Regions from separate parts of the Paraliobacillus sp. X-1268 genome, predicted to be linked through region 1. Evidence: riboswitches for the same ligand, from Rfam matches in the RefSeq annotation. Region 1 holds a riboswitch; each other region holds the start of a gene.
What was found. Region 1 has a riboswitch for S-adenosylmethionine ahead of D2K62_RS05300 (PLP-dependent aspartate aminotransferase family protein). Riboswitches for the same ligand answer to the same signal wherever they lie in the genome.

Region 1 (4,797 bases):
GCCTTTTTAAGACACTGTTTTCACTATTGTAAGGTGAAAATTAAAGTAATTAGGTTTTGGGTAGCACTACGATAAATCAAATACTTCCTCTAAGTGTTTATCAAGCTTTTCTAGATATCCACTTATATCAGGGGTTTTAACCTTGTGAACAGAAAAAGTTTTTAATTGCTTCATCCCAGTGAATTCCTGTGTTTTATGAAGCGGAAGTAATACATCATCAATAGCTTTCCCATCAAAGAATTCCGCTTTATTTAAAAACGCCTCTTCCGGTGCACCCCATGTTGTAGAGAACATATATTGTTTATCCGTTAACAATCCACCACACCCATAACCCTTTCCGCCTGTAAAAAAGAGATCTCGCTTATAGATCTGTTCAAAATATGATTTGAATTTACCTGGTACACTAAACCAATAAATAGGAGTTTGGAAAATGATAATATCTGCCCATAAGAATTTTTCCTGTTCCTCTGTTATATCGTACCCCTGATCAACAATCGTTGTATCTATTTGATATACTGTTTCTAATTTTTTAATTATTGCTTGAAAGATAGTATGATTTAGATCCCCTTTACTATGTGGGTACTTTTGATGACCGTTGATGATTAAAATATGTTTCACTACATTCTCATCCCCTAACATTTATGCATACTTTTAGAGAGTATATGTTCTAACTCTGGAATTTAGTATCTATTTTTGTAAAAAAACTTAAGCACAGTGATGCTTATGAAAGGAGCATGAAGTCAACTTTAGCTTTGAATGGTAAGACTTATTTTTCAGTTTCACTCTGCGACAGTTGAGTTACTTAAAATATGTATTCATGTTAAAATTAACATGGCTCAAAGAAAAAAATGTAAGTAAACAAAAAGGAGAACTGAACGTGCGCACTTCATTAAATAAACAATTAAACCAAACAAACCTATTTACGAAGCCTAGTCGTTCTTTTGCAAGTAGCTTCTCTAGCATGCTTATACTAGCAAATAGCTTAACGATTATAGCAGGAATTGTTTATCTATTAATTGATAGTTCAAATGGGTTATGGAATATCTACGGTATTTTTATGATGTTAACTCTTTTAGGTAACTTTATTGTGGCTGCTATTCCTAGTAATCAGAAGGGTCTCGATTACTTCTATTTAACCTTCACAATCTTAATAATGTTACTCTTGCCTATTCTAAACTCCATCGCTTCTTTTGATCCTTTAAATACAACTTCACGAAGTATGGTTTCTATAATTCTATTACTTAGTTTGTTTATTTTAGGCGGGATAATAGCAGGAACGACACGTAAGAGTCTAAATAACATGGGATACATAAGATTTAGCAACACAATGACGCAAGATAAGAAGGGATTCTTCCATATCCTGATGATAAGTCTATGGATACTCTGTCTGCTTTTAGGAGCATATGTATCGTTTCTACTAATAAGAGGAGAAAATAATGGTAGCATTGTTGAATTATTCGTTCCTGGATATGCTTTGTTTTTCAGTTTAATAACGTTAGCAATCGTCGCACTGATTCTTAGAATGCGGACTGGTAAAAACCTTTCGTTTATTAGTATCATAACTTCTATTATAGGAATAGCTGTTTCTATCACCTTTTCTGTTCCTCTCGTTACAACCGTATTAACCTTTTCAGAGATGGAAAATGACTTTTCAAACACATTAAATGAAGCGGATCAAAATTCATTAACTGATAGTATGACAGATACTTTTTTAGACGTACCTTTTTCATTACCGGCTTACTTTTTCGGATTATCAACTGAAAACTATAATCTTGAACAAGACACTTTATTCTACTCAGGAACAGAGGGTGTGGATGAAGGAATTGAATTACACTTCGATGCTTATCTACCGACATCAAATCCAGCCCAATTGCCTGGAAATAGCTCTGTTTTAATTCGAATTCATGGTGGCGGTTGGACAATTGGTGACAAAGGATCATCTAACAATGCAGCAGTTAATAAGTACTTCGCAAGTCAAGGCTATGTAGTATTTGATATTCAGTACGGATTAAGTAGTGAGGATAAATTTGTTGAATTTGCACCAGTCCCCGAAAATATCGTTGCTGACTTCTCTCTTGATGATATGGTCCGTCACATCGGTCTTTTTACTAATTATTTAGTTGAAAACAATGATGATTATAATGCGAATTTAGACTCCGTTTTTATCTCTGGGGCATCTGCAGGTGGACAATTAGCAAATGCAGCTGGTTTAGGCCTTACAAGTGAGAATTATCAAGATGTTTTAAACCCTGAACTTGATGTAAATGGTATTATCCCGATTTATCCTGCCAATGGATTAGCTAAAAATATTGGAATAGCCGGTTCTGATTCGTTTATGGATACATCTCTCCTAGTTAAAGAAGATAGTCCGCCGGCACTCATATTCCAAGGAGACGCAGATGGCATTGTTGACGCATCTATTTCTCGTGATTTCTATGAAGCGTATCGAGAGAATGGAAATGAGCAAGCTACTTTACTAATGATGCCTTATGCCGGACATAATGGGGACTATTATTTTGCTAGTTACTACAATCAAGCTTTTATTTACTATATGGAACGGTTTATGTATGTAAACAAATAATATCTTTTTATAAAGAATATTCAAATAAATTTAAAAAACCCACTAGACACATAAGATATCTGTGGTATACTCTATTTAACATTAAACATTTATAAAGAGTGGACGAAAGATCTGGCTTAACGACTCCACGGCAACCTGCTCAGCAAGGTGCCCCTACCAGCAAAGCATAAGCTTTGGATGATGAAGTAATTCGCGGATTAAAACCCTCTTTCATCGTCAGTTGAAAGAGGGTTTTTCTTGCAAATAAAACAAAATAACTCTTATCAAGAGTGGTAGAGGGACTGGCCCGATGACACCCAGCAACCATTAAGTTACTACTTAAAAGGTGCTAATTCCAGCAGATTCATTCTGATAGATAAGAAGAGCATGCATTTACCGCCCTCTTCTTAAAGAAGAGGGCTTTTTTATAACATTACAGGAGGGTTTTACTATGACAAAAGAAAAAAACACAACGTATGACATCGAAACTTTAGCATTACACGGCGGGCAAGCTCCCGATCCAACAACTGGTTCACGTGCAGTACCAATCTATCAAACTACTTCTTATGTATTTCATGACTCTGAACACGCAGAACGATTATTTTCGCTTGATGAACCAGGTAACATTTATTCAAGAATTGGCAATCCCACTGTTGAAGTTTTCGAAAAACGGTTAGCTCTATTAGAAGATGGTGTAGCTGCTGTTGCGACTTCTTCTGGTATGTCTGCCATTACGTTATCTATTTTAAATGTAGCCAGTGCGGGAGATGAAATTGTAGCAGCGATTAACTTATACGGTGGAACATATAATCTTTTTGCTATAACGTTACCTCGATACGGAATCAATGTAAAATTTGTTGATCCAAGTAATCCAGATAATTTTAAAGATGCAATTACTGATAAAACAAAAGCAGTTTTCGGTGAAATTATCGGTAACCCTAACTTACATGTTTTGGATGTAGAGAAAGTAGCTGAAATCTCACATGAGGCTGGTGTACCATTAATTATCGATAATACCTTTGCCACGCCGTATGTGTGTAAACCTATTTTACTCGGTGCCGATATTGTCGTACACTCTGCTACCAAATGGATAGGCGGACATGGTACTACAATCGGTGGAATTATCATTGATGGTGGTCGATTTAACTGGAATTCAGAAAAATTCCCAACTTTCACAGAGCCTGATCCAAGCTATAACGGTATTCGCTATGCAACAGATTTCGGCACTTTAGCATTTAGTACGAAAGTCCGTGTGCAATTGTTACGTGATTTTGGTGCATCATTGAGTCCATATAATGCTTTCCAACTTATCCAAGGATTAGAAACTTTACATCTACGTGTACAGCGCCATAATGAAAATGCAATTAAACTAGCCAACTATTTAGATAACCATCCAGCAGTTGATTGGGTTGATTATCCTGGGCTTGAAAGTCACAGTTCACATGCCTTAGCAAAGGATATTCTAAATAATGGTTTTGGTTCCATTCTCGTATTTGGTATTAAAGGTGGCCGAGATGCAGGAAGAAAATTGATTGATAATGTCTCGCTCTGGTCACACGTAGCCAATGTTGGAGATGCTAAATCATTAATAATTCACCCAGCTTCGACAACACATCAACAATTATCAAAAGAGAAGTTAATTGAAACTGGTGTTAAAGAAGAATTGGTAAGATTATCTGTAGGTCTTGAATCGCTTGATGATATTATCCATGATCTAAATCAAGCATTAGTTAAGGCAACAGGTATTGGCAAAGGCGAAACAAATGACATTGTCATCAACGATGAAGGAATCATTAAATGGGCGTTAAACTCCCCTTACGAACGATTTGAAATAGATGGCGTTGAAAAAACAAGACAAAAGACGTTAGCCATTGTTGGATTAAGCGGTAAAGAAGCAAGACCAAGTTACCGTCTAGCAAGAAAAATGCAACGTCTCGGTTATAAAATCATTCCAGTTAACCCACGTGAAACAGAAATATTGGGTGAAAAAGCTTATCCAGATTTAAAGAGTATCCCTGAAGCGATTGACATTGTTCAAGTATTCAGAAGTCCAGAAGCAGCAATTGGCGTTGCAAAAGAAGCAATTGAAGTCAAACCAAGAGTCTTCTGGTTGCAAGAAGGTGTGGTCTCACCAGAAGCTGCTGCAATTGCCAGCGAAGCAGGATTAGAAGTAATCCATAACAGATGTACGTATAAAGAGGCACAACGTTTACGCGGGTCAATTTCAACATATGCAT
Region 2 (4,797 bases), on a different contig from region 1:
TCCAACTCTTTTAAAACTTGAATGTAAAGTGGTATGAATGTTTCTAGCAACTTTTCAAAATGTACATCATCTTGGATTTTTGCTAATTTCAAATACGTAATTGGGCCTAATAACACGGGTTTTCCATCAATACCAAATTCTTCTTTTGCCTCTTGATAGAAAGAAAGTGGATGATTTTCTGTCACACTTGGTTGGATATTTTCTAACTCTGGTACGATGTAATGATAATTCGTGTTAAACCACTTTGTCATTTCCGATGCAACTGCGTTTTTTGTTCCGCGTGCAACGGCAAAATAAGTGTCTAAGCCTACCTTGCCACCTTTATAATCAAAACGTTCTGGTATGACACCAAACATAACAGAAGTATCTAATACATGATCATATAAAGAAAAGTCACCAACTGGAATAAGATCAATGCCTTTCTCTTGTTGCTTTTTAAGGTTATTTAGTCTTATCACTTTCGTTATTAAAAGTAATTCTGTTTCTTGAATTTTCCCTTCCCAAAATTGCTCGAGTGCTTGTTTCCATTCTCTTTTTTCACCGATTCGTGGATAACCTAGATTGGAACTAATTATTTTTGTCATGTATAAACCTCCATTAAAATAGTCTTATAAAATTATTTCTTGCGCATTTTCAACCTTTTGTTTGATATAACTGGAAAGTTTAACTGTGATGTCATAGCGCATAAATGGTGTTACTAAATAGATGCCATTAAAATGTTCAAAAGCAACATCGATTAATTCTTTTGCTACTGACATACCTTCTTGTTCTGCCAGTATTCTATTATCACCTGTCGCCTTCATTCGTTGACGGACGTCATCTGTTAGTTTCATACCTGGTACTTCATGATGTAGGAATTCTGCATTTCGTGAGGATGTGAGTGGCATAATACCAATATAGATTGGTTGTTTAATATGTTTAGTTGCTTGTTTTAGCGACTCAATTTGTTCGGGTTGATAAATTGGTTGGGTCAAAAAATAATCTGCTCCACAATCAATTTTTTTCTCTAGCCTACGTACTGCTTTATCAAGGTGATGAACATTGGGGTTAAAAGCTGCTGCGATACGAAAGGATGTTTTTTCTTTTAATGACTTACCTGAAAATGAGATACCTTCATTACATTGTTTGATTAGCTTAATCAATTCAAAAGATGTAGCGTCAAATACCGACGATGCACCTGGAAAACCGCCTATCTTAGTAGGATCACCAGTAATAGCTAAAATTTCATGGATACCAAGTGTGTGTAATCCCATTAAATGAGACTGTAGTCCGATTAAATTACGGTCACGACAAGTTAAGTGAAGAAGAGGCGTGATGGCTATTCTTTGTTGTTTCATTAGTGTGGCCATTGCTAGATTGCTAATTCGTGGTGTGGCTAAAGAATTATCAGCAAGTGTAATGGCGTCAACACCAATGTCTTTTAATGCTTGCACACCTTTTAGATATTCTTTCGTTTGTAAATTCCTTGGTGGATCTAATTCAACAATAATAGAATGTCTCTGTGTCACAATTTGAGCTAGATCTAACTTTTTTCGAGCAGCAGGCTCCTGTACTTCTATTATTGGAGGGTGCTTAACGTCCGTCTTTTCCAATAAGGGAGTGAAACCTTCGACACCTTTTTTAAGGGCTACAATATGTTCAGGAGTGGTACCACAACAACCACCAAATAACCGCACACCTTGATTACGAAATTCTCTAGCACATTGTTCAAAATAGTCTGGGTTATTGTTATAGATTAACTTTCCATCACTGTATGCTGGTAAACTCGCATTAGGATAAGCGGAAAGGTAAGCTGTCTTCGGTAAGGCCACTGTTTTTAAAGATTCAATCATGTAGTGTGGACCTAATCGGCAATTGACGCCAACGATATCTGCACCAGCATCGTCCAATTGTGTTAATGCATCATTTAAAGGTGTACCATTCTCTAATAATCCAATTTCATGCATCGAAATATTTGTAATAATCGGTAGATTAGTTGCTTCTCTAGCAATTGCTAACACGGTTGTTAATTCTTCTAGGCTATAATACGTTTCTAAAAGGAGCCCGTCTACACCTTCTAATAAGAGACAATAAAGTTGTTCGCGAAAAATTCGCTTGATTTCCTCTATAGTGCCAAGATTTTTTTGACTTCCACGAATACCACCGATTGTTCCAACAACAAATGTATCCTTATTTGCTGCTCGTTTAGCTATTTTTACTGCTTGCGTGTTGATTTCTTTTACCTTATCCTCCAAGCCATAACGTGCCAATTTAATATAATTTGCACTGTACGTATTTGTTTGAATAACATTAGCCCCTGCTTCTACATACGCCCTATGTGTATGGAAAATTTCTTCAGGATGGGTTACATTTAATTCTTCAAAACAACGATCAACACCATGTGAGTAAAGCAAGGTACCCATAGCACCATCAGCAATTAGAATCTTTTCCTTCAGTGTGGTTAATAAATCCAATCGATCAAACCCCCTTGTTTTTACTTTATCCAGTTGCAACTAACTAGATTGAATTTTTACTTTATACGCAACAAAAAACCCCCCTTCCATTAAGAAGAGGGGCAGTATTATAGTGGTTTATATAACGACAGCCTAACTCTTCTCATCTTTCAAACATACGTTTGACGGAATTGGCACAGTACTTTTATATAAAAGTAAGCTGCCGAGGTATCATAGGGCCGTTCCCTCCACCTCTCTTGATAAGAAGACTAACTATTTAGTTTTATGTTCCCTGTTATAGTAAGTTACATTCTAAATAATGTCAACTACTATAATGTAAAAATTCAAATAATTTATTAACTAACTAATATTGTTTATTTTTTTAAAATTATAGAATTTGGAAAGGAAAGCCACTTCAAGAATACTTACTTTTAATTTCCTTCTAGTATTTCCATTGTTTTATCTAATATTTCTTCATCTTTTAAGCGGAACTTGAATTCAACTCGGCGTGAAGCATCTGGACTGTAGTCACCATTTTCATCGGTGCGACCGTCTGAGAATGATTTACCATTTACCGTTAATTTTTCCTGCAAGTGATCTTGAATGTTTTTATATGGGAATTCATCTCCTAGTATATATTCTGCTACACTATATGCTCTTTCTTGTGATAGCTGTAGATTATATAAATAGCCATCTGTTCGATCTGCATGACCTTCAATAATAATTTCTGAGATATATTCTTCATAGCCACTTGCTAATAAGACGTCTAAATATTTTGGAACAAACTCATCTAAAAATTGAAAGGAGTCATCCTTTAATTCTGCACCATCATACTCAAATAAAATTTCTGTGTCAAAGATAATTGCGCCTGTTTTCTCATCTACCTCGATGCCTAAAGTAGAATCTTGAAATTCTGCATTTAAGTCCTTTACAAGATCTGAGCGTACTCCCATAATTTGATCAATTGTTTCTTTCATTTCTTCAATTTGAATGGACTTAATAACCATCATTGAAATAAAGATTAATACAAAACACAGTAAGATCGATGTTAATAAATCAGTGAAAGATGGCCAAAAATGATTCTCTTCCTGCTCGTCCTTAAACAACCGTTGATATTTATTAATCATGTTGATTTAGACCACCCGTACGCCTTGTATTAAGGCTTGTTGTTTCCTGGCTGAAGGTCTGTAAATGCTGGTTTAATTTATCAATTTGTTGGAGAAGTTCCGTAAATGTTTGTTGTGTATAACGATTATTACTTTGTTGAATGTCTTCGTTAATCGTCCGAATTTCCTTAAATTCTCTTTTTAGATCCTGATTTGTTCCCTGTGCATATTCACTAATATTTCGAGCAACCTTATCTAACTTTTCACCAAGTGTTCCTTCTAAAGTAGTCACATAGTTAGCAAGCGTATCTTTTAATACACCAACATTTGCTTCGAGTTGATTTTCTCTTTGAATGAATGTGCTATTCATTTGTGAAATAGTGGTATTTATATCTGTAATAAGCTGCTTGTTCTTCATTCCAATTTGTTCATAGGTGTTTGTGGCTTCACGTACGTGCTTTTCAAATGAAACAGAATCTGCATTGTGTGCTTTGAGATGATTATTAAAATCTCGATTAAATTGTTTTAATTCATCAAAGCGATCAGATAGAAGGTGTTTATATTCTGTTTGTGCTTGGTTAATGGTTTCTAGTACATCTGGTAATTGAACTAGTGATCCTTCTAAGCTATTAAAACCGTTAGAGAGTTCGCTTAAGTATGTTGTAATTCCGGCTAGTTTCGCTCCTAGGTCTTTGCCGAATATTTGTTTAAATTCTTTATTTTGTTCTTCCATATGACGCACTAAACGCTGACTTTCTTTACTTATTGTTTGTTGGCCATCTAAGATAGAAGAGGTGAATGTTTTTAAATCAACCACGGTATCTTCAAAATGAGTTAAGGTATCTATTTGTGTTGTCGAGACTTCTTCGATTTTTTGATACGTATGTTCAAATGTACTTGCCATTTGTTCATTTCTTTGATCAATTTTCTTAAAATAAGAGAAGAGTTGATCGAAATTTTTGTTTAGTTTTTTAGATGCATCATCAAAGCCGTTTGTTACCTTATTCATACTAGTAAATAGAAGTTGAAAGTCATGTAGATTAGTAGATAATCCTTCATTAAATGTAGCTAAATCTTTTGCGGCTTGTTGTAAGCCAGAAGTATAGTCTTTAAAACCATCAAAAGAACTTTCAATACTTTGTAAGGATTTTTGGTTTGTCTTTTGAAGCATGAGAATGGAGTTATTAATACTTTCCGAAACTTCAATTAGTTTACTTATTCCGTTCTGTTCGTTTTCAGTTAAATTTGTTTCAACTTTT
Region 3 (4,797 bases), on a different contig from region 1:
TTGGTTGTTGATTTGTATGTTGTAAAATCTTTTGATAATGTTTTTGGTGCATCTGACAGACTTGTTCCAAAGCAGATTTGAGCTCAGGGATAGTGCATTGTTCAGCAAAAAAATGTGCCTTTTTTGTTGCATTTAAATTCCATGACATCATGTCAGTTAAATATAATAAGTCTTTTGAAGATACAACAGTTGGTGGTTGTTGCATAATTTGACCAGTTTGAGCAGTGTTCATATTTGTTGCTTGTTGTTGCTGTTGCATATGTGGTGTCCTCCTTTTAATTTGTGCATTTGTAATGTCACCATTACTAATGAAATTATACAGTGATGATTTAGAGGCATACTACTAGTCAGGTGTGCATTTTTCTTATATACTAATAGGAAATAATCAGGGTTTATAACAATTAAAAGAGGTTATTATGATAAAATAGAAATAAAGGAGTGACATACAATGACGATTACTTTTTATGCATATCCAAAGTGTGGTACGTGTCAAAAGGCGAAAAAATGGCTTGAACAAGAACAAGCTGCGTATACTGAAATACATATAGTAGAAAACCCACCAACCAAAGAACAATTACGTTCGATTATATCTAAAAGTGACATGCCAATTAAAAAGTTTTTTAATACAAGTGGTTTAAAGTATCGAGAGCTTGGATTAAAGGATAAGTTATTGGATGCAACGGATGAAGAGAAATTGGACTGGTTAGCTTCTGATGGCATGCTTATAAAACGACCATTAACAACTGATAATGAAAAGGTTACACTAGGATTTAAACTAGAAGAATTTGAACAGACTTGGAAATAGGTTAATTTAAAATACATTTATGGAGGTAGTTAGAGTGAGTTTACCAAAAGATTTGCGTTATTCCGAAGAACATGAGTGGGTTAAAGTAGAAGGAAATAAAGTACGAATTGGTATAACAGACCATGCGCAAGACGAATTAGGTGATATTGTATTTGTAGAATTACCTGAAGAAGGTGACGATATAGAGTCAGATGAGCCATTTGGTAGTGTAGAATCTGTTAAAACTGTTTCTGAGTTATATGCTCCAATTAGCGGGAAAGTGGTTGAAGTAAACGAGGAACTCGATGATAGTCCTGAATTTGTTAATGAATCTCCATATGATAAAGCGTGGATGGTTGTAATAGAACCAAGTGATTCATCTCAGATTGAGGCATTAATGACTCCAGAAGAATACCAAGCAATGATTGAAGATGACGAATAATTAATTATTGCATGTTTTTTTTCCTTTTTCATACAATATTACAGACAGTATAAGTTATAATCCCTTGTTACAAATGCAGTAACAAGGGATTACTTGTAAATAACGTTAATTAGTAAAGTAGGTGAAGCTCATGTCTTCAAATGATACTAAAAAGATCATTATTGTTGAAGGACGTACAGATAAAAAACAAATCGAAAAATTAATTGACGAATCAGTTACGATAATTTGTACAAATGGGACGCTGGGTGTTGAGAAGATGGAAGAGTTAATACTAGATTATGACTTAGACAATCGAGACGTTTTTATCTTGGTTGATGAAGACCATTCGGGTAATAAATTACGAAAGCAATTATCAATAGAATTACCACACGCAATACACATTTTTATTGACAAGACTTTTAGAGAAGTTGCAGCAACCCCAGAATTAGAACTAGCGACAGCATTATTAAGTAGAGGAATTACTGTAAACCCTAGTTATCTTATGTAAGGTGGGAAATATGATACCAATAACGCGTGAAACAATACGTACAGTAGTGCAACCAGATAAAATGATTTTTATTTATACCCCTTTTTGTGGAACGTGCCATTTAGCGAGAAGGATACTAGAAGAAATTGAAGAAGCTTCAAATGGAGCTGTTATATTTTATGAGCTAAATGCAGGTTTATTTCCTGAGGTGATGCAACAAGAAAGAATAGAAAGTGTTCCTTGTCTATTGATGACCAATAATGGAGAGCCGAGTAAAATATACTCGTTCGAATCGTTAGGTAAGTTAAATAATTTATTACATTCAAATCGCTGAACCTATCATTTAGGCATGATATTACCTACTGCTGTAACGATATCTAAGAAATTGGCTTTATCATTAAATTGTTTATAAATAGTTCCGGTTGAATCAATTAATACAGTAGTTGGAACACCCTGACATTGATATAAGTTATATATTTCTGTTCCTTTATCCATTAAAGTTGGCTGTTCCAAAAATTCTTTAGTGAAATCTACAGCTGCTGATTGATCGCGTTCTCTACCTGTAACATTAATAGTCAACATTTTCACTTTTGGATTGTCTAGTGATCGGTAAAGTTGTTCCTTCTTTGGTAAGTCGATGCTACAATCTAGGCACCATGAAGCCCAAAAAGTAAGAATAATGATACTGCCAAGGTCATCGTGTAAATGATAATTACCTTCTTTATTTAAATAGGGTAATACAAAATTTGGTGCTAACATTTAAATCATCCTTTTAATAGAATATTGCTATTATTCTAACACATTTTATGGCGTTAAAATATGTTGACATTGATTATTAGCATATGCTAAAATCACATTTAGTTAAAATAATTACATACATTATCTCTTATCAAGAGAGGTGGAGGGACTGGCCCGATGAAACCCGGCAACCGTTAAACATTTATTTGTGTTTAAAAAGGTGCCAATTCCTGCAGAGCAATTGCTTTGGCAGATGAGAGAACAGGAAAGTTATATTCGCCAGCCAAAAACGCGTCTTTCTGTTCTCTTGAACAGAAAGTCGTGTTTTTTAATTTGTGTAGAAAGAAGGAATAGTATGATATCAATTCAACACTTGTCAAAAGTTTATAAAACCAAATCTTCAACTATTCAAGCAGTAGATGATTTAAGTTTAAATATAGATAAAGGCGAAATATTTGGTGTAATTGGATATAGCGGAGCTGGTAAAAGTACCTTTATCCGTTTAATAAATCGACTGGAGGAACCATCAACTGGCGATATAATTATTGACAATCAAAAAATAACGTCATTATCTAAAAATGAATTAAGACTTTCACGTCAAGAAATTGGAATGATTTTTCAACATTTTAATTTGTTATGGTCAAGAACAGTTCGAGATAATATTGCCTTACCACTAGAAATAGCTGGTTTATCAAGGCAAGAGCGTTATAAGCGTGTTGATGAATTAATTGGACTTGTTGGTTTGACAGGCAGAGAAGATGCATTCCCATCGCAATTGAGCGGTGGTCAAAAGCAACGTGTTGGCATAGCAAGAGCTCTAGCTAACAATCCAAAAGTACTTTTGTGTGATGAAGCAACCTCAGCACTTGATCCAGAAACAACAGACTCTATTCTTTCTTTATTAGTAGATATTAATCAAAAACTTGGTTTAACTATTATCCTTATTACACATGAAATGCACGTTATCCAAAAGATTTGTCATCGTGTTGCAGTAATGGAAGAAGGTAGAATTGTTGAACAAGGTGATGTAGTAGAGGTTTTCTCGCATCCGAAACAGGGTGTTACAAAGAAATTTGTTGAACAAGTTATGGGTAAACCGGATGATGAAGTTACGGAAGAAACATTAATCAAGTCTGTTACAAAAGGAAAGGTTTTACGTTTACACTTTGTTGGTGAAACAGCAAATCAAGCTGTTATAAGTCAAGTTGCTAAAAGATTTGATGTGGAAGTTAATATCTTACATGGTAACGTTAAGCAAACGCAGGCAGGTGCTTACGGTACCTTATTTGTAAATGTAATAGGTGAAGAAGAAGTAATAGAAGAAGCACTAAGATTTATTACTTCTACATCTGTTGAAGTGGAGGTGAAAAATAATGCTAACTAATCCATTTCCGAACGTTGACTGGATGGATCTACTATTTGCAATGGGTGAAACATTCTATATGACAATGCTTGCTTTAATAGGAACATTAATTTTTGGTGTTATTTTAGGTTTATTATTATATCTTACAGCGAATGATGGCATTTGGGAAAATAAACTATTGAATTTCATTGTATCGTCAATCGTTAACGTTTTTCGCGCGATTCCATTTGTTATTTTGATATTATTACTTATTCCATTTACTGATTTTCTTATTGGAACGATACGTGGTCCAAATGCGGCTTTGCCTGCTTTAATTATTGGGTCAGCACCATTTTATGCTAGATTGGTGGAAATAGGTTTAAGAGAAGTTGACAAGGGAGTAGTAGAAGCAGCTAAATCAATGGGTGCAAAAACAACAACAATTATTTATAAAGTGTTGTTAAAGGAATCCACTCCAGCACTCGTTTCAGGTTTAACGGTGACAGCGATAGCCTTAATTGGTTACACCGCAGTAGCCGGAGTTATAGGTGCAGGTGGTTTAGGTGACTTTGCTTATTTCCACGGATTTATGCGCAGAGACTTTGATGTTGTTTTCGTTTGTACAGTCTTAATCGTAATAATTGTATTCATCTTCCAATTTATCGGTGATGCGATCACCAATAAATTGGATAAAAGGTAATCGTTAATAATACCCACTATGTTGGGAATTATATATAAAACAAAAAAAGGGGAGCAATGCAAAATGAAAAAACTTGTAACATTATTATTGTTAGTATCTGTTGGGATTATATTAGCGGCATGTGGAAACGGAGATTCAGAGGACAATGTGATTAAAGTCGGTGCAACAAGTGTGCCACATGCTGAAGTTTTAGAGGAAGCTAAACCATTATTAGAAGAAGAAGGCATAACATTAGAAATCGAACAATATACAGATTACAGTTTACCAAACCAGGATTTAGTCGATGGTACAATTGATGCTAACTACTTCCAACATGTTCCATTCA
Region 4 (4,797 bases), on a different contig from region 1:
AGAAGACATTAGTAGGGATATGCAATATCATGTTTTATTGTTGATTGCAAGTGCATTTGGTATCGGGCAAGCTTTGTTTAAGACTGGAGCTGCGGATTGGATTGCGAACCAGTTAATTATAGTTTCTGAGCCGTTTGGTATGTTAGGTATATTGGTATTACTTTATATTGTAACTGTTTCTTTTACAGAAATGATTACAAATAATGGTGCAGTTGTCTTAATGTTCCCCATAGCAATAGAAGCCGCTAATAAATTAGCAGCTGATCCTATGGCATTTTTAGTTATTATAACAATTGGTGCTTCTGCTAGCTTTTTATCACCAATCGGTTATCAGACAAATTTGATTGTTTATGGTCCAGGTGGTTATAAGTTTACTGATTATTTTAAAGTAGGTTTACCACTAAGTTTTATTGTAATGATTACCACAATAGGAACGATTTATTTATATTAGAAATGAAAGAGTCTTAGTCTGTATTTGCAGGCTTTTCTTTCGTTTTATAATAATTAGCTAATGATATAACCATAGCACCCATTTTTGGTTTTTCAGGAGTTAATAAACGATTGACACCGAAATCTCTTACTTGCATTTCGGTTACAATTCCAATATTAACTGCTAAAACATCACTTTCAAAGGCCTCGATTAATCTATCAATAGATTCATAGTCTGAAAAAAGGTTTTCCACTTGTGTTTTACTCGTAAATAAAACGGCATCTAATTCTCGTGTTTCGATTAAAGTCCTTAAATTTTCTAATGTCTCAGCTTCAGGTGGGTTATAGTAATAGGGCATCGATTGATAAAGAAAAATTGGCAATGCTCGTAACTGATTAAGTAGTTCCTCTTCATCCTTATTGTAAGCTTGAAAGAAAAACTTTTGTCCATCAATTTGATTTGTTTTTAACTCTTCTATTAATTTATCCATTGTTCCATCAGGTGAAGAGAAGTATGGTTTTAAATCCCATTGTTTCATCCAATTCAGTGTTTTACTTCCGCGAATAGCAAGTTTTTTCCCTCTTAATGTTTCAATATATAATTCCAGTACACCGAGATTTTTGGCAGCATTCTCTAATCCTTTAGCTCCAATACCTGTTGTGAGAATAACCCAGTCATAATCTCCTGCAATGAGATGCTCCACATCTTGCTCTGCTTTTTCTTCAAGAAGAATACGTTCACCTTGAATAGAACGAATAACTGGAGTGCCACCCTTTTTTCTAATGATTGTACTGATTTCATCGGCTTTTCTATCTGCAGTAACACCAATTTTTTTGCCTTCTAACTCCATCATTTGGTTACTTCCTTTCTTTATCAAACATGATTTAATTAGTCTACATCACCTTATTAACTAAGATGATGCAGAAGATTAGGACTGTGCAATTTCTTCAAACCATTCTAATTTCTCTCTTAATCGTACAACTTTTCCAATCACAATCATAGAAGGATTTTCAATTTCATGTAGTTTTTCGTTGATTGTTGCTAATGTACCAGTAATTGTTTTTTGTTTAGGAAGTGTGCCCCAATGAATAAGTGCAACTTCGGTGTTAACGTCCATACCGTTTTCGGTTAGCCTTTTAGCAATCTCAGGGAAATGTTTCACACCCATGTAAATGCAAAGTGTTTCCACACTGCCAACTAAATTCCGCCAATATTCATTTGAATCCTTTTCTGGATTAAAGCCCGTAATAATGGTAATAGAAGAGCTTAATGTTCGATGTGTCAAAGGTATGCCGGCATAAGCAGGAGCGGCGATACCAGCAGTAATACCAGGGACTATTTCAAAGGGGATTCCAGATTCCTTTAAGAGTTGTGCTTCCTCGCCACCCCTCCCGAAAATAAATGGATCGCCACCCTTTAGACGTGTAACGATTTTGTCTCCTCTGGCATGTTCACAAAGCAAATTGTTAATCATATCTTGATGTAAGGTGTGGTTTCCAGGTAGTTTACCACAATAAATTAATTCGGTATCTTTAGAAGCGTAGTTGAGTAATTCCTCATTTACTAGGCGATCATATAAAATTACATCAGCTTGTTTAATTGCTTTTAATCCTTTAATCGTTAATAGATCCGGATCTCCAGGACCAGCACCAACTAAAAAGACTTTCCCCATTTTATAACCCCCAACTTTTACTTATCGATAATCATCATATAAAAAATTCTCCTCCCTAGTTAAATAGAAAGAAGAAATACAGGCATCTTACTACTTATCTATCAAGTATAGAAATACTTGTGGAGTTGGCACAGTTCTAAAAAGTAATAGCCTGTTGCCGAGGTTTCATTGGGCCAGTCCCTACACCTCTCTGGATAAGAATAGTTATATATTTAGTTATATCTATAAGAATATCATTAGCAGTGAAATAAAGTCAATTAAATTCCGACTTTTTTAATGGGAATAGTTTATTATTAGTTTTACTACGTCACATTTTCTATCAAATTCGTAAGATGAGACGTAATGATGGGAACGAGGTCAACTTTAACTTATTTGTGAGACATCCTAGTTATCGCTAAACTTAAATTCCTGTTTAATGCTGTGAAGCAGGCAATTAAGTTTTGGTATAACAAGAAAGTCTAACAATTCAAAATAGAAATTGACTTCACGCTTCTTTTTGAATCATCAGTACGTGTGATCTGACGCACTTGAGAGAAACTGCGACGTAGTGGAGCTTTTTAATCCGCTACGTCAGCAAATGGATTCCCTTTCCGTGGGCACAGTCTCAGCTAACTCGGATAAGCAAAGGTCGCTTTCCGAGTGGATCTTCAACTTGTGGGATTGCGATTACTCATCCCATCGAAAACATTTGCTGTTCCCACAGGAGTATCATCCATTTGCTTCCTTCGCTAGAAAGAACTTAAAGTCCGAAAAAGTCTGTAATTGTTGATATTGTAACTTCATCAATAAACATATTACCGACCAGCGATGAAAATCCACTACGACTCCTGCAGGAACAGCGCGATCTGAAGATCCACTTGGAAGTGTCTTTCTTCCAAGTTAGCTGAAGACGTGCCTGCGGAAAGCGTAGTGGATTTTCAGAGCGAAGTAATCAGTTGAGTTAAGTCGTAGTTGATGGTAATTCCGACGCAAGGAACGCTACGTCGCAGTCTATGGTTATTCAGTAATAAACAACTTTTTTAAAAAGTTTCAAGCTTTATAATGAACACACTCCAAACTCAAATCAGCCAACGTTTGGTGATTATTTTTTTAAGTGGAAGTTGCGTATATTACAGGAACAAAAAAAGACCTATATATGAGGTCTTATTTGGTACTATCTGTGGAATCTTTATTTGATTTTTCTTTATTCTTCTCCTCGATAAAGACCCAACCATAATAAATCACCCAAAATAAAATGGCTATTACGATAGAATATTGACTTAACGTATCAGGTAGATATGTTATTAAAAGATAGCCGATAAGAATAAATGGTGGCAAAAGTAGTGCTAATTTTCTCCAGTGCATAAAACGTCACTCCCTTATATATAGCTATTTTACCACAGAATTACTTGTTATTAATATTCTGAAAAACTCCCCTTCCATGTAGCATTGGAACTGGAGTTTTTGTTAATTTTTTGCGTTTTGAATGATATTTTTCATTAACTCAATATTTGGATAGTTTACTTCCTTATATTTATCAATCGTTTTTTCAAAATCATAAGATACTTTTTCAATCGAAGCACTAACACTTCCATCTTGCACATCAACAAGAGCATAAGAAGCCTTTGTAATACCATCAAATGGCAGTCCAACACTACCTAGATTAATAATCATTTTACCGTTTATCGTACGAATATAAGATTTATGAATGTGTCCATACAGATAAACATCCGCAACCTTTTTCATTAATTCTGACTCGATCATTTCATCCGTTGCATTTGGAAGTACCGCATCAAATAAACTGTTTGGTGTTGCATGAAAACCGTGAAAAACGATATCGTTTTCTTCAAATAGCGTTTCTGTAGGTAGTTTTTCTAAGTAAGCAATGTCCGCTTGGGATAATTGGGCCACAGACCAGTCTCTTTCTTCATTCATCTTATCAAGTGCTGCGTCAGGAACTTCACCTTTTCTTACGCCACGTACAATCCAATCATCTGCATTACCTTTAATAACGGTTGTGTTTAAATTTTTAATTAAGTCAATCGATCGTTTTGGCTCTGGTCCACGATAAGCAAGGTCCCCAAGCACTACTATCTTATCAACTTCTTTTTTTCTAATATCATTTAATACTGCATCTAATGCTATCGCGTTCCCGTGAACATCTGAAATAAAAGCAATTTTCATTATCGATCATCTCTCCTTTCTTCTATCGTATCATTTTTTGAAAATAAAATTAAGTATGACGAAAGAAGCTGGTAATGTTAAGGTTCCAAGTATTTGAGAATTCGTTGAAACACAATCCTTTTAATAGGCTCTGCCTCATTAAAAAGCTCGTGACGTCCTTGATCAATTTGAGCAATTTGTAAGTTTTGAAATTTATGTTGGAGAAATTTTATGTTGTATTTCCAATCTATTGTCTTATCCTGATTTCCTTGAATGAGATAAATGAACTTTTTGCTTTCGTGATAATCTTGTATTTTTTTATTCCATGTCATTAATGCGTTGACCCATTTCACCGGAACATTGTCTGATTGAAGTGGGTCAGTTTTTATGGAACGTAAATATGCTTCATCTGTTGAATTTTGACGGAAGTTCCTTTTTATATGCTGGATAAAAGGGAACCATTTCAACATGTATAGCCCAATTTGTGATAAATTCCAATAATTTGAATGAATAAGTGGTGCAACCAATATAGCTTTATCGACGTCATGACTTG

Region 2: linked by a shared signal. The riboswitch ahead of D2K62_RS07750 (bifunctional homocysteine S-methyltransferase/methylenetetrahydrofolate reductase) and the one ahead of D2K62_RS05300 (PLP-dependent aspartate aminotransferase family protein) in region 1 are both predicted to bind S-adenosylmethionine.
Region 3: linked by a shared signal. The riboswitch ahead of D2K62_RS11080 (methionine ABC transporter ATP-binding protein) and the one ahead of D2K62_RS05300 (PLP-dependent aspartate aminotransferase family protein) in region 1 are both predicted to bind S-adenosylmethionine.
Region 4: linked by a shared signal. The riboswitch ahead of cobA (uroporphyrinogen-III C-methyltransferase) and the one ahead of D2K62_RS05300 (PLP-dependent aspartate aminotransferase family protein) in region 1 are both predicted to bind S-adenosylmethionine.

The regions. Positions count from the first base shown of each region.
Region 1 covers NZ_QJSK01000002.1:143,431-148,227, reverse strand. The annotation lists gene D2K62_RS05310 (NAD(P)H-dependent oxidoreductase) at 67-618, opposite strand; gene D2K62_RS05305 (alpha/beta hydrolase) at 878-2,581, shown strand; SAM riboswitch class I at 2,668-2,768, shown strand; SAM riboswitch class I at 2,839-2,943, shown strand; gene D2K62_RS05300 (PLP-dependent aspartate aminotransferase family protein) at 3,012-4,797, shown strand, end outside.
Region 2 covers NZ_QJSK01000004.1:10,777-15,573, reverse strand. The annotation lists gene metE (5-methyltetrahydropteroyltriglutamate--homocysteine S-methyltransferase) at 1-584, opposite strand, end outside; gene D2K62_RS07750 (bifunctional homocysteine S-methyltransferase/methylenetetrahydrofolate reductase) at 609-2,453, opposite strand; SAM riboswitch class I at 2,593-2,699, opposite strand; gene D2K62_RS07745 (OmpA family protein) at 2,864-3,559, opposite strand; gene D2K62_RS07740 (MotA/TolQ/ExbB proton channel family protein) at 3,552-4,797, opposite strand, start outside.
Region 3 covers NZ_QJSK01000008.1:67,333-72,129, reverse strand. The annotation lists gene D2K62_RS11110 (hypothetical protein) at 1-259, opposite strand, end outside; gene D2K62_RS11105 (arsenate reductase family protein) at 449-805, shown strand; gene gcvH (glycine cleavage system protein GcvH) at 840-1,226, shown strand; gene D2K62_RS11095 (toprim domain-containing protein) at 1,357-1,713, shown strand; gene D2K62_RS11090 (thioredoxin family protein) at 1,724-2,026, shown strand; gene D2K62_RS11085 (TlpA disulfide reductase family protein) at 2,032-2,451, opposite strand; SAM riboswitch class I at 2,576-2,690, shown strand; gene D2K62_RS11080 (methionine ABC transporter ATP-binding protein) at 2,786-3,814, shown strand; gene D2K62_RS11075 (methionine ABC transporter permease) at 3,804-4,472, shown strand; gene D2K62_RS11070 (MetQ/NlpA family ABC transporter substrate-binding protein) at 4,536-4,797, shown strand, end outside.
Region 4 covers NZ_QJSK01000025.1:26,845-31,641, forward strand. The annotation lists gene D2K62_RS16885 (SLC13 family permease) at 1-451, shown strand, start outside; gene D2K62_RS16890 (uroporphyrinogen-III synthase) at 465-1,283, opposite strand; gene cobA (uroporphyrinogen-III C-methyltransferase) at 1,359-2,102, opposite strand; SAM riboswitch class I at 2,194-2,303, opposite strand; gene D2K62_RS16900 (hypothetical protein) at 3,246-3,446, opposite strand; gene D2K62_RS16905 (metallophosphoesterase family protein) at 3,549-4,265, opposite strand; gene D2K62_RS16910 (alpha/beta hydrolase) at 4,343-4,797, opposite strand, start outside.